Regions from separate parts of the Bacillus sp. S10(2024) genome, predicted to be linked through region 1. Evidence: predicted binding sites of a transcription regulator. Region 1 holds the regulator's gene; each other region holds the start of a gene.
The links. Region 1 encodes NrdR, which represses ribonucleotide reductase genes. Its sites were predicted from a motif close to AACACNATATATNGTGTT; they were not measured.
Positions count from the first base shown of each region.

Region 1 (4,251 bases):
AGTGACATATCTTCTTTTTGTGTTATACTATTATTGGGATTTGAGATGAATAGTATAACGCAATCAAGGGGGATAACATATTATGATTCGTGTGGCAATTAATGGGTTTGGACGTATTGGGAGAATGGTGTTTCGTCAGGCAGTAAAAGAAAGCGCATTCGAAATTGTAGCGATTAATGCGAGCTATCCATCAGAAACGTTAGCACATTTAATTAAATATGATACAGTTCACGGTAAATTTGATGGTACAGTAGAAGCGTTTGAAGATCATTTATTAGTAGATGGTAAAATGATTCGCCTTTTAAACAACCGCGATCCAAAAGAATTGCCTTGGAAAGAACTAGGGGTAGACATTGTAATTGAAGCAACAGGTAAGTTTAATTCTAAAGAAAAAGCAAGTCTTCATGTAGAAGCTGGTGCGAAAAACGTTATTTTAACTGCGCCAGGAAAAGATGAAGATGTTACAATTGTTGTTGGTGTAAATGACGACCAACTTGATATTACAAAACATATCGTTATTTCAAATGCATCTTGCACAACAAACTGTTTAGCGCCTGTTGTAAAGGTGTTAGATGAGCAGTTTGGAATTGAAAACGGTTTAATGACAACAGTTCATGCATACACAAATGACCAAAAAAATATTGATAATCCACATAAAGATTTACGTAGAGCACGTGCATGTGGCCAATCTATCATTCCAACAACGACAGGTGCTGCGAAAGCGTTAGCAAAAGTTCTTCCGCATTTAAATGGAAAACTTCATGGTATGGCACTTCGCGTTCCGACGCCAAATGTATCTCTTGTTGACCTAGTTGTAGATGTAAAACGCGACGTAACAGTGGAAGAGATTAATGAAGCATTTATGAATGTTGCGAATGGTGCATTAAAAGGAATTGTTGCATTTAGCGATGAACCGCTTGTTTCTATAGATTTTAATACAAATACGCATTCTGCAATCATTGATGGTTTATCCACAATGGTAATGGGTGATAGAAAAGTAAAAGTACTTGCTTGGTACGATAACGAATGGGGTTATTCTCGTCGTGTTGTAGATCTTGTAAAGCTTGTTGTAGATCAATTTGCGAAACAAGAAAACGTACAACATATTTAATAGATGAGAAAAGGGCAGGCGTTAGCCTGTCCTTTTTCTATTTATAATAGAAAAATATTACATATTTTTTCTGTGTAAATCACCTAGAACAGCTATGATTACTGTGGTTTCGGAGCTATTCTATTTTTTTAGAAAAATAAATGGGAAAATGTCATTTGAAAAAATAAAAAACTGTTGTTGCAAAATAAAAATAAACAAAGTATACTAACATTCGTAAACTTAAGAGCTGAGGTGGTAGTCACTGCTTAAAGGGTTAGGACCTCTCTGGACTAACTTTCCCCCGTGGTAGTGGAGCAAGCCAAATTGCAAATTAGTTTTCAATTCGAACAGTTAAATTAAATTAACAAGGGGGAACTGTAGAATGGATACTATGGATACTATGGGTCGTCACGTAATCGCGGAACTTTGGGATTGCGATTTCGACAAGCTTAATGATATGCCTTATATTGAAAAATTATTTGTGGATGCAGCACTTCGAGCAGGCGCTGAAGTACGTGAGGTTGCTTTCCATAAATTTGCACCACAAGGTGTAAGCGGAGTTGTAATTATTTCTGAATCTCACTTAACAATTCATAGCTTTCCGGAGCATGGTTATGCAAGTATTGATGTATATACTTGTGGTGACCGCATTGATCCAAATGTTGCTGCAGAGTACATCGCTGAAGGTTTAGGCGCAAAAACGAGAGAGAGCATTGAACTTCCTCGCGGTACAGGTAGCTTCGAAATTAAGCAAAGAGAAACAAAAGCTCTTTAAAAAAGAAGATAATTGATTTAAAATGTAAAGAGGTGTATAATACACCTCTTTTTAGTTTTTTTTTATATCTATAATATAAGAAGAAATTTGTTTATACATAAGTATATTTGATTAAGTGTTTATAATATAGAAGAGAAAATTCTTGTTTATAATGTTTTAGTTTTGTTAAGATAAAATTAAATTGTAAAGGAGTGAATGGATTGCGTTGTCCATCCTGTTTTCACAATGGTACGAGAGTATTGGATTCACGTCCGGTTGACGAAGGGCGATCAATTCGCAGAAGAAGAGAGTGCGAAAGCTGTCTCAATCGATTTACAACATTTGAACGCGTCGAAGAGCCGCCGCTTATTGTTGTAAAGAAAGAAGGGACACGAGAAGAATTTAACAAAGAGAAAATTTTGCGTGGTTTAATTAAAGCGTGTGAAAAGCGACCTGTAACGTTAAAACAATTAGAAGAAATCACGCAACATGTAGAACGGGAATTGCGTAACTTAGGAATGTCAGAAGTAAAAAGCGATATGATTGGTGAAATGGTCATGGAAGCGCTTCGAGATATTGATGATGTTGCATATGTACGTTTTGCATCTGTTTACCGACAATTTAAAGATTTGAACGTATTTATTGAAGAGTTGAAAGATATTCTTCAAAAAGAACGAAAATAAAAGAGCTAGAAGCGTAAGCTATTAGCTCTTTTTTCACTCATAATGATAATAAGAATGGATGATAGAAAGGATTTGCAAGGATGGAAAGACAGTCATGGATGGAACTGTTGCCAATTGACCGTTATAAAGTAAGTGCAAGGGGGCTGCTCAGCAACTATGATCGTAAAGTGCTGACAATGTTATATCAACCGCTAATTGGTAGTAAAGCTTTTAGCCTATATATGACGTTGTGGGGCGAGTTAGAGCAGGAGCGTTTATTTGGAAAAGAAAATACACATCATTCTATTATGGTAACAATGCAGATGCAGCTCCCGGAGATTTATGAAGAACGTCTAAAGTTAGAGGCGATTGGGCTTTTAAATGTGTATGTGAAAAAAGAAAAAGATATTCGCATGTTTATTTATGAGTTACGGCCACCGCTTATGCCAAAGCAATTTTTTGATGATATTGTATTAAGTATTTTTTTATATAACCGCTTAAGCAAGGCGAAATATAATCAAGTGAAGCAATATTTCTTAGAAGAAGAATTTGACTTTGCTTCATATGAAAATGTAACACGATCTTTTAACGATGTGTTTGGTTCTTTTAATCCAGGACAAGTTGAGCATGCCAAGGAAGAACTGCTTATACCAAATGCAACTGTGATGCCGAGCAGAGCAGAGGGGAATGCGCCGCAAATTTGGAATGATTTCTTTGATTTTTCATTATTTGTAGAAGGATTATCCGCGCTTGTGCCGCGCAAAGCAATTACGGATCAGATGCGTGAATGTGTGATTATATTAGCTTACGTATACGGCATTGATCCGTTATCCATGCAAAATATTGTTCTTGGCGCTGTTACGGAGCATAATACAATTGATATGGAACGATTGCGAAAAGGTGCGCGTGATTGGTACCAATTTGAGAATGGACAGGCACTTCCTAAGTTCAGTGAGCGAACGCAGCCATTGCATGCACGGACAATGAAGGAGAAAGAACCGACAACACAAGAAGAGATGCTCATTAAACAGTTAGAGGAAATTTCACCAAGAGAGTTATTAAAAGAAATTTCGGGCGGGGCTGAACCGACGAAGGCTGATTTGCAAATTATTGAAGATGTGATGTTGAGTCAGAAATTAACGCCAGGTGTTGTAAATGTACTTATTTATTATGTAATGCTTCGTTCTGATATGAAGTTAGCGAAATCGTATGTAGAGAAAATTGCCGGACACTGGGCTCGTAAAAAAATTACAACCGTAACGGAAGCGATGGGACTTGCGAAAGAGGAAAATCGCCAATATCAAGAATGGGCAGAAACAAAGAAAAAAGGAAAGACAACGAAGAAAACGGTTCGTAAAGAACTTGTACCAGACTGGTTAAAGGAACAAACAGAAGATAGCAAACCATCACATCGTAGTGAAGAGCAAGGGAAATTAGAAGAAGAGCGTAAAAAGTTAGAGGAAGAGCTGAAAAAATATAAGCGAAACTAACAGAGGCGAGCTCCTTTTGAGGTGAAGAAATGGAACCAATTCAAAATACATTTGCGAAGTTAATGCAAAATGAAAATTTTAAGAATAGATATGAAGTATTAAAAGAAGAGGTAATGGCGCATCCGCGTGTGAAAGCATTTATAGAAGAACATCAAGGTGAAGTAACAACGTCGATGATTGAGCGCAGCCTTGTGAAGCTATATGAGTACATTGGACAGAGCGTTGGATGTAAAGATTGCCCAAACTTAGAATCAT
Region 1 is NZ_JBFLUR010000002.1:4,517,117-4,521,367, forward strand. Features, by position in the region: gene AB1280_RS22970 (glyceraldehyde-3-phosphate dehydrogenase) at 83-1,111, shown strand; gene speD (adenosylmethionine decarboxylase) at 1,482-1,865, shown strand; gene nrdR (transcriptional regulator NrdR) at 2,066-2,527, shown strand; gene AB1280_RS22985 (replication initiation and membrane attachment family protein) at 2,608-3,996, shown strand; gene dnaI (primosomal protein DnaI) at 4,026-4,251, shown strand, end outside.

Region 2 (4,251 bases), 2.0 Mb from region 1:
ACCTGCTGGAGGAGTAAAGTCATTCGTAATCTCACGAAGTTCTTTAATAATATTGCCAGCGTGGTTATGCTCGTTTTCTAATTCATCTACTACTTTGCGTAATTTTGTGTAATTTTCATCGCTTGGATTTTGCTCAAATGCTAAAATTAATGGGAAATCTTCTGTTTCTTCTTTAATTAAGTGTTGCTCTAATTCAGTTTTTAATTCATGAAATAACTTGTGAATTTGAGCTAAATGAGGTTGCCCTGCTCCGTGAACGCGTAACACTTTTGTTACGTACGGACTTAATAGTGGTAACTCTTCATTTAAATAGCGATGATGCTTATTCACAACATAGTCAATCAATTCGCTATAAGCAGCTGTTTTCCAATCAATTTCAGATTCGTTTAATAGTTTTGTTTCATAATAAAGAGTATTTAACTTTGTTAAAACCTCTTCTGCTGATAAATTTCTTTCGTTAATAGCATCAATAAGTGGTCTATTACCACCACAACAAAAATCGATTCTATATAATTTAAAAAGATCACTAGCCTTTGGGAATTTTGTAACGATCTCACCAATAACAGAAGTCTCAGTAAATGTATGTTCCATATGAATGCCTCCATAAAGTTTAACTTTAGTATCTGGATTAAGAATATCAATAATTTTGAACCCACGTGGTGATATACATCACTTGTAATGTGTTAAGTTCATCACTGTTTTTTTATAAATAATTCATTACTCTCATTTATGTTTCACTCGATCTGTTTCTTCGCTACGTTTCGCACTATTCCATTTCGACATGTCACCGACTAGGTATCCGGTAATACGGCGGATTCTTTCAATATGATGTTCATCTTCATTCCCGCAGCTTGGGCATTCATTCGCAATCACTCCATTATAGCCACAGCATTTACAGCGATCTACCGGGTGATTAATCGAGCCGTATCCAACTCCATATTGCGCCATTGCCTGTACAATTTGCTTTAATGCTTTTTGATTATGAACAGCTGCTCCGTCCAATTCGATATATGTAATATGACCGCCGTTACAAAGCGCATGAAACGGTCCTTCTAAACGAACTTTATCAAGCGCTAGAATAGGATAATAAACCGGGATGTGGAATGAATTTGTGTAATAGTTATGATTTGTTACACCACTAATTGTTCCAAATTCAGCTCGATCTTTTTTTATAAACTTTCCTGATAATCCTTCTGCAGGGGTTGCGACTAATGAAAAATTCAACTGATATTCTTCCGTTGCTTGATCCATCTTGCTTCTCATAAAGGCAACAATTTCATTCCCAAGATTCCACGAATTTTGATTTTCTCCATGATGTTTTCCGGTTAAAGCAACTAAGCATTCAGCAAGTCCGATAAAACCAATACTTAACGTACCTTGTTTCAAAATTTCAACAACAGAATCTTCTGGTTGAAGTTTTTCACCGCCGCGCCATACTCCTTGAGAATATAAAAAGTGAAAATCCCTTGCCTTTTTTGTAGATTGGTAAGCAAATCGTTCTAATAGCTGGAGAATGCCGAGATCTACATAATGATTCAATGATTCAAAAAATACTTCTTTTGAGTCGCTTATTAATGCTAGTTTTACTAAGTTAATAGATGTAAATGATAAATTCCCTCTTCCAATGGCTGTTTCTTCTCCATGAATATTCGCCATAACACGGGTACGACAGCCCATATAGCACACTTCACTTTCAGGGCGACCATCATAATGCATCGCATTAAATGGTGCATCTAAAAATGAAAAATTAGGGAACAATCGTTTGGCTGTCGTTTCTAATGCTAATTCAAACAAATCATAATTTGGATCATTTTCTTCAAAATTGACACCTTTTTTTAATTTAAAGATTTGAATTGGAAAGATTGGTGTTTCTCCTTTTCCTAATCCAGCTTGAGTCGCTCGCAATAATTGTCTAATTAGCAATCTTCCTTCTTTTGATGTATCCGTTCCGTAGTTAATCGAAATAAATGGTACTTGTCCACCACCGCGGCTATGCATGCTATTTGAATTATGGATAAAAGCTTCACACGCCTGATACGTATCATTTTCTGTTTCTTTCCATGCAAATTCTTCTACCTGTTTTGCTGTTAATGGATATGTCGCCAAACGTTTTTTATTTCTTTCATACGTTTTTTTCACATAAGGTGCTAAATCTATATCAAACATTGCAAATGATTGCCCACCGTGCTGCATATTTTGATTTGCCTGAAAAATAATAGAAGAAAGAGCCAACGCACTTTTAATATCTTGTGGCTGTCGCATATGTCCATGACCTGTATGAAATCCTTTTTCCAGTATTTGTGCTAGTGGAATTTGTGAGCACGTTGTTGTACCTGTTGCGTAAAAATCTAAATCGTGTGGATATAAAATATTTTGATCAATTGCTTTTTTTACCTGTTCAGAAAGTAAATGTTCTACCGCATAATATTTTGCGCTCTCAGATGCAAATGTTCCCATCATTCCCATTGGAGATCGGCCATCAACATTTGCATTTTCTTGCATTAAGTCTTGATCGTTATCCTGTACAATCGTGTTAAATGTTGTCCATAAATTATCCCATGACTGTTTTGTTATTCTACTTGATGGATTCATTCCATCCACCCCTTATCTATATATAGTGTTAGTTTTGATAAAATGATACTTCATATAGTGTTTTTTCGCAAGGACATCAAAAAAACTAATATAAAATTAATATATACGGTAGTTACAAGTATTTTTTGAGGATATAGCTTTAGAGTTTAATAAACTTATCCAACTATTCTCAGGCAGTAATATTCCCACCTCAAACTTCGGTGAAGGCAAAGAAGCGAGGTGGGGGAAGAAAAAAATTCACTGATAAAAGTGTCACTTTATAAAATAAAAGATATAAAATCATAATGCAGTGATTTCACTCACAGTATCCTTCCTCAATATAGTTTATCCTTAATAAAAAGCTTACTCCTAGTAATACCCCCGCCTCAAAATGAAGAGAAAGTAAAAAAGTTAGGAGGGGGTAGTTCAATCTATATAAATATTGTTCTCAAGTTCTTTGGTTCATTCAGTAGCAAAGTATGTTAAAAAACTATTGGAAATATCACTTTTACAAAATTTTATAGGGTTAATGGCATGAATTCTTTTGTAGGTATCGGTATATGACATTGTTGATAAAAAACTTTGGGTAAGGGTGTTGGAAGAATGAAGTTAATTATTCCAAAGCAGCATGGGGCATGGGGAATGCTGCTTATTCCATTTGTATTGGGTGTTTTAATTGGTAAAGGGACATGGTATCACATACCGCTCTTTTTGGCATGGTTGTTTGTGTACTTAGCTACGTATCCTTTATTAATGTACGTAAAACAACCGCGAAAGAAGTATTATTTACATTCTTTCTTTCTTTATTTTAGTGTGGCTTGTGTGTGTGCGATCATTGCTCTTATATATGAATGGCGTATTGTGTTCTTTTCCATTATTATGCTCCCATGTTTTTTTGTAAATATTTACTTTTCTCGCCAAAAAAACGAACGAGCTTTACTAAATGACATGTGTGCGATTATTTTGTTTTGTATAGGGGGAATCATTAGTTATTATTTCACAATGAAAACAGTTGATGAAAAGATATGGGTTGTTGCAACTATATCATTTTTATATTTTATGGGAAGTACGTTTTATGTGAAGACAATGATTCGTGAGAAAAAGAATCCAACGTATCGCTTAGTTTCATGGGGGTATCATTCTTTACTTGTAATTGCGACTTTCATTGTATCACCGTGGTTTACCATTGCCTTTATACCAAGTTTGATACGATCTATATTACTTTATGGTAGAAATATTTCGATTCTACAAGTGGGTATTTTAGAGAGTATCAATTCTATTTACTTTTTTGTTTCAGTAGTATTGTTAGCCAGAGCATTACTGTAATAATTATTACAGTAAGTTTGTGAGTGTTTAGTAATATCTTGATAAGGAAACTGACTCAAATAGTTTGTTTACATTTCATATATATGATCCTGCTATTTGCGGGTAGTAATTGATTATGATTTGAATACTAAATCCTGAAAGGACTGTATAAATAATGACTTTCTATCAAATGTTAACGCCATATTATGATGAAATTTTTCCTGTAAATGAGAAACAAATAAATTTTATAGTCTCTTATTTACAAAAAGGAAGCTCTATACTGGATGTGGGCGCAGGAACAGGTAATGTAGCCCAAGCGCTAGTTGAAAAGGGGTTTGCTGTTACTGCGATGGAACCAGAGAGGACGATGGCTGC
Region 2 is NZ_JBFLUR010000002.1:2,552,241-2,556,491, reverse strand. Features, by position in the region: gene ric (iron-sulfur cluster repair di-iron protein) at 1-591, opposite strand, end outside; gene AB1280_RS13000 (anaerobic ribonucleoside triphosphate reductase) at 724-2,592, opposite strand; gene AB1280_RS12995 (YwiC-like family protein) at 3,175-3,897, shown strand; gene AB1280_RS12990 (class I SAM-dependent methyltransferase) at 4,052-4,251, shown strand, end outside.
Region 2: AB1280_RS13000 (anaerobic ribonucleoside triphosphate reductase) is a predicted target of NrdR. The motif match lies at 2,637-2,654, and genes of this name have one in related genera.

Region 3 (4,251 bases), 3.7 Mb from region 1:
GGAAGCAATTAAGCTTTCTTTAATCGGAATTGTGGATGGTTGTAAATAGGCAATGGATTCAATAATTTTTTTTGTTCCTTTTGGTACATATAATTGCTGTCCGACTTGGAGTGGGGATTTTAATGATAAATGATTCACTTTTGCTAAACTGGCAAGAGGTACGTTGTAGGTTAAGGAAATTTTATATAAGCTATCGCCAGGTTGTACATAGTAGGTATTTCCATGTGTATTCACAATTAATGCTTGCCCCACGACGAGTGTTTCACCTGGGTTTAATCCATTATCTTTTACAATTATTTCTGCTGTTGTTCCGTACTGCTTAGCTAATTTATACACGTTATCTCCGCTTTGTACAGTTATGATTTGTAGCATATGCTCACTCCTTTAAGGAAAAAAGATCCGCCGCTTCTATTTTATTTTCAGATTCTCTGTATTATGATTAAAGGTGTAGAAAGAAATGCAAGCGAGAAGGAGTTAACATGATGTTTATAGCAGAACAGGAGATTGACATCCGTTATGCAGAGACAGATCAAATGGGTGTCGTGTACCACGCAAACTATTTAGTATGGTTAGAACTTGGCCGTACGAAATTAATTCAAGACTTAGGGTTTTCGTATGTTGAAATGGAGAATGATGGAATTGTATCTCCTGTACTTGATTTGCAAATTACATATCGAAAAGCAATGCGTTACGGAGAAAAAGCTATTGTGAAAACATGGGTGGAGTCTGTGAGCCCACTACGTGTTGTATATGGCTATGAAATTTATAATGGAAACGGTGAGCGTTGTATTACAGCATTTACAACGAATATTTGCGCGAAAAAAGAAGGTTTTCGTCCAGTGTCATTTAAAAAATTGTACCCAAAATGGTATGAGATGTATGAGAAGATTAAAAAGCAATAAAAAAACGTGGCGTAGGCCACGTTTTTTATTTTACATAATGAAATTGCGGGAACTCATCATCAGCGCTAAGTGTAACAGACAAGTCATGACCATCAAAGAACCATTCATCATCGCCTTCAATAAAGAAAGTAATACCATCTTCTTGGAATTGTACGACAGGAGTAGCAGGATCGTCTTTACGAATTCCTAAAGAAAGACCTTTTTGAACGGTACTACATCCACCGTATTGTACGAAAAAGCGAAGACTATCACCGGTTTGTAAACCAAGCTCGTTTTTATACCAGTTTAGTGCTTCTTTTGATACTGAAATGTTCATCTAGTATTCCTCCAACATAATCACTTTTTCTTTTAGTATAAAAAATAACGCAAAAAGACGCCATTTATATGCTTCGCGTTTTCTTTTTGCGTTATGTGGGTCACAATCTTATTTTTGTTTTTTTGTTAATTTTGCTTTTGGTTCTGTTTTATTTATAATTCGTCCAATATTTGCACGGTGTCTATAAATAACCATTCCAGCCAATAAGCACATGGCAATAATGAAGATTTTATCCCCGTTTATAAGTGCTGCAATAACAGCGAAGACGGCTGTTATCATAGAAGAAAGTGATACATATCTCGTCGTAAATAATAGGGTGAAAAAGATAGCCGCTAATATTACAAAGGAAAGTGGTGCGTAGCATAATAATACACCGGCAGAAGTAGCAACTGCTTTTCCACCGCGGAACTTTGCAAAGATGGGGTATACATGTCCTACCACTGCAGCTAATCCAAACCATAGGGGATGGATATTTAACCCAAACATGATCGGTAGCGCTGTAGCCAAAGTCCCTTTTAAAATATCAGCAATTGTAACAATAAAACCTGCCTTTTTCCCTAATGTACGAAATGTATTCGTTCCTCCTAAATTTCCGCTGCCGTGTTCGCGAATGTCGATTCCATAACCAATCTTTCCAACAACAAGTGCAGATGGAATCGAGCCGAGTAAATAGGCAACGATAAATACAAGATATGTAAGCATAAGTTCAGTCTCCTTTATTCAAATGTGTTGATAAAGGGTAAAAAGAGTTTTTCCCGTATATTGTACCACACATTTGTAAAGATCACATTTCTTTTTTGTAAGGTAAAATTTCAACTCGGAAATATGAGGAAAAATGGATTCAAAAGATCTTAAAAAAACTTTCACAAGAATGTTACATTTTTCACAGATTCACTCTTACTATATGTTGTATCATTTTGATAGTAAATGAACAAGATGTTGTTGGGGGTTAAGGAATGAATCAAGAAATGAAAAAAAATAGTGAATATGATGAGAATCTAAAGGGGATTTTCGCGAAAATTGTTCATGCAAATGAACAAGATTTAATGCAAGAAAATGCAAATGTTGATGGTCGATCTCCAATGGGAATGATGGGAAAATTTGCTTCTGAAAGTGCAAGGTATTATGCGATAGAAGAACTGCTTTCTGAGAAAGTGAAACAAGCAATTGATCAAAATATTTTATATCCGCATGACTTAGATTTTTATGCAACAGGTACGACAACCTGTTCGCAAATTCCGTTAGCGCAAATGCTGCAAAACGGGTTTCATACAGGGCACGGGCATATGAGGCAGCCACAAGATATTAAAAGTGCATTGGCGCTTTCTTCTATTATTTTTCAAGCGAATCAAAATATGCAGCATGGTGGACAATCATTTGCGCTATTCGATGTAGATTTGGCGCCATATGTGAGAAAAACGTTTGAGCGACATAAAAAACGTTTAGCAACATATCCGTTAACAGCTGAGCAAATAGAAGAGTTTGCGTGGAAAGAAACAGAAAATGATACGTATCAAGCATGTGAGGCGTTTATTCATAATTCGAATAGTATGCATAGCAGAGGTGGGGGGCAAGTTCCGTTTATTTCCATTAATTACGGAACAGATACAACAAAAGAAGGAAGATTATTAATTAAACAATTATTACGAGCGACTCAAGCTGGATTAGGAAAAGGAGAAACACCAATTTTTCCGATTCAAATCTTCAAGTTAAAAAAGGGAGTAAATTTTGAAGAGAAAGATCCAAATTATGACTTGTTTCAATTAGCAATAGAAACGACAGCGAAACGATTATTCCCAAATTTTTCATTTTTAGATGCGCCATTTAATGCAGCGTATTATGATGGACGTCCTGAAAGTGAAGTGTGTTATATGGGGTGTCGTACGCGTGTTATGTCTAATATTCATGGGGAAGAAACTGCGATTGGAAGAGGGAATTTATCGTTTACTTCTCTTAACTTAGTGAAATTAGCGTGTATAAGTGGATCGAAAGAAGCATTTTTTGAAGCCTTAAATTATTATGTGGATCTAGGTATTTGTCAATTATTAGAGAGGCTTTCCTATCAATCAACGAAAAAATCAAGAGATTTTCAATTTTTATATTCGCAAGGAGTATGGCGTGGCGGTGAAAAATTGAAGCCTGAGGATGCTGTTGCTGAAATTTTAAAACAAGGTACATTAAGTATAGGTTTTATAGGTCTAGCGGAATGTTTAGTTGCTTTAACGGGAAAACATCATGGAGAAGACAAAGAATCTTGGAAGCTTGGATATGAGATTATTGAATATATGAGAAAGAAAATGGATCAAGCAACAGAGGAACATCAATTGAATTTCTCATTAATTGCAACTCCGGCAGAAGGATTATCTGGAAAGTTTATCAAACAAGATCGAGCTGAATTTGGAACAATTACAGGTGTAACAGATCATAATTTTTATACAAATTCATTCCATATCCCTGTTTATTATCCTATTCAAGCCATTGATAAAATTCGTTTAGAAGGACCATTTCACGCGCTTTGTAATGGTGGTCATATTACGTATATTGAGCTTGACGGAGCGGCTATTCATAATCAAAAAGCATTACAGCAAATTGTGAAGGCAATGGCTCAATATGGCGTAGGGTATGGATCAATTAATCACCCGGTCGATCGCTGTAAATGTTGTGGTTATCATGGGATAATTGGAAATGAATGCCCAAGCTGTGGGAATGAAAATGAACATGACTTTGAAAGAATTCGCCGCATTACTGGATATCTTGTAGGAGACATGTCAAAGTGGAACAGCGCGAAACGCAGTGAAGAAAAGGAGCGGGTGAAACATTCATGAGAGTAATGAACATCATTCATGATAGTGTGGTAGATGGGGAAGGGTTGCGGACAGTCGTATTTTTTGCGGGCTGTCCGCATCGTTGTTTTGGCTGTCATAATCCACAGTCTTGGAATATTTGTAATGGGACTGAGATGACAAAAGAAGAAATAATAAATGAGATTGAAAAAAATCCCCTTACTGATGTAACATTTTCAGGTGGAGATCC
Region 3 is NZ_JBFLUR010000002.1:777,748-781,998, forward strand. Features, by position in the region: gene AB1280_RS04005 (glycosyl hydrolase family 18 protein) at 1-372, opposite strand, end outside; gene AB1280_RS04010 (acyl-CoA thioesterase) at 483-902, shown strand; gene AB1280_RS04015 (HesB/YadR/YfhF family protein) at 928-1,218, opposite strand; gene plsY (glycerol-3-phosphate 1-O-acyltransferase PlsY) at 1,327-1,920, opposite strand; gene AB1280_RS04025 (anaerobic ribonucleoside triphosphate reductase) at 2,187-4,043, shown strand; gene nrdG (anaerobic ribonucleoside-triphosphate reductase activating protein) at 4,040-4,251, shown strand, end outside.
Region 3: AB1280_RS04025 (anaerobic ribonucleoside triphosphate reductase) is a predicted target of NrdR. The motif match lies at 2,115-2,132, and genes of this name have one in related genera.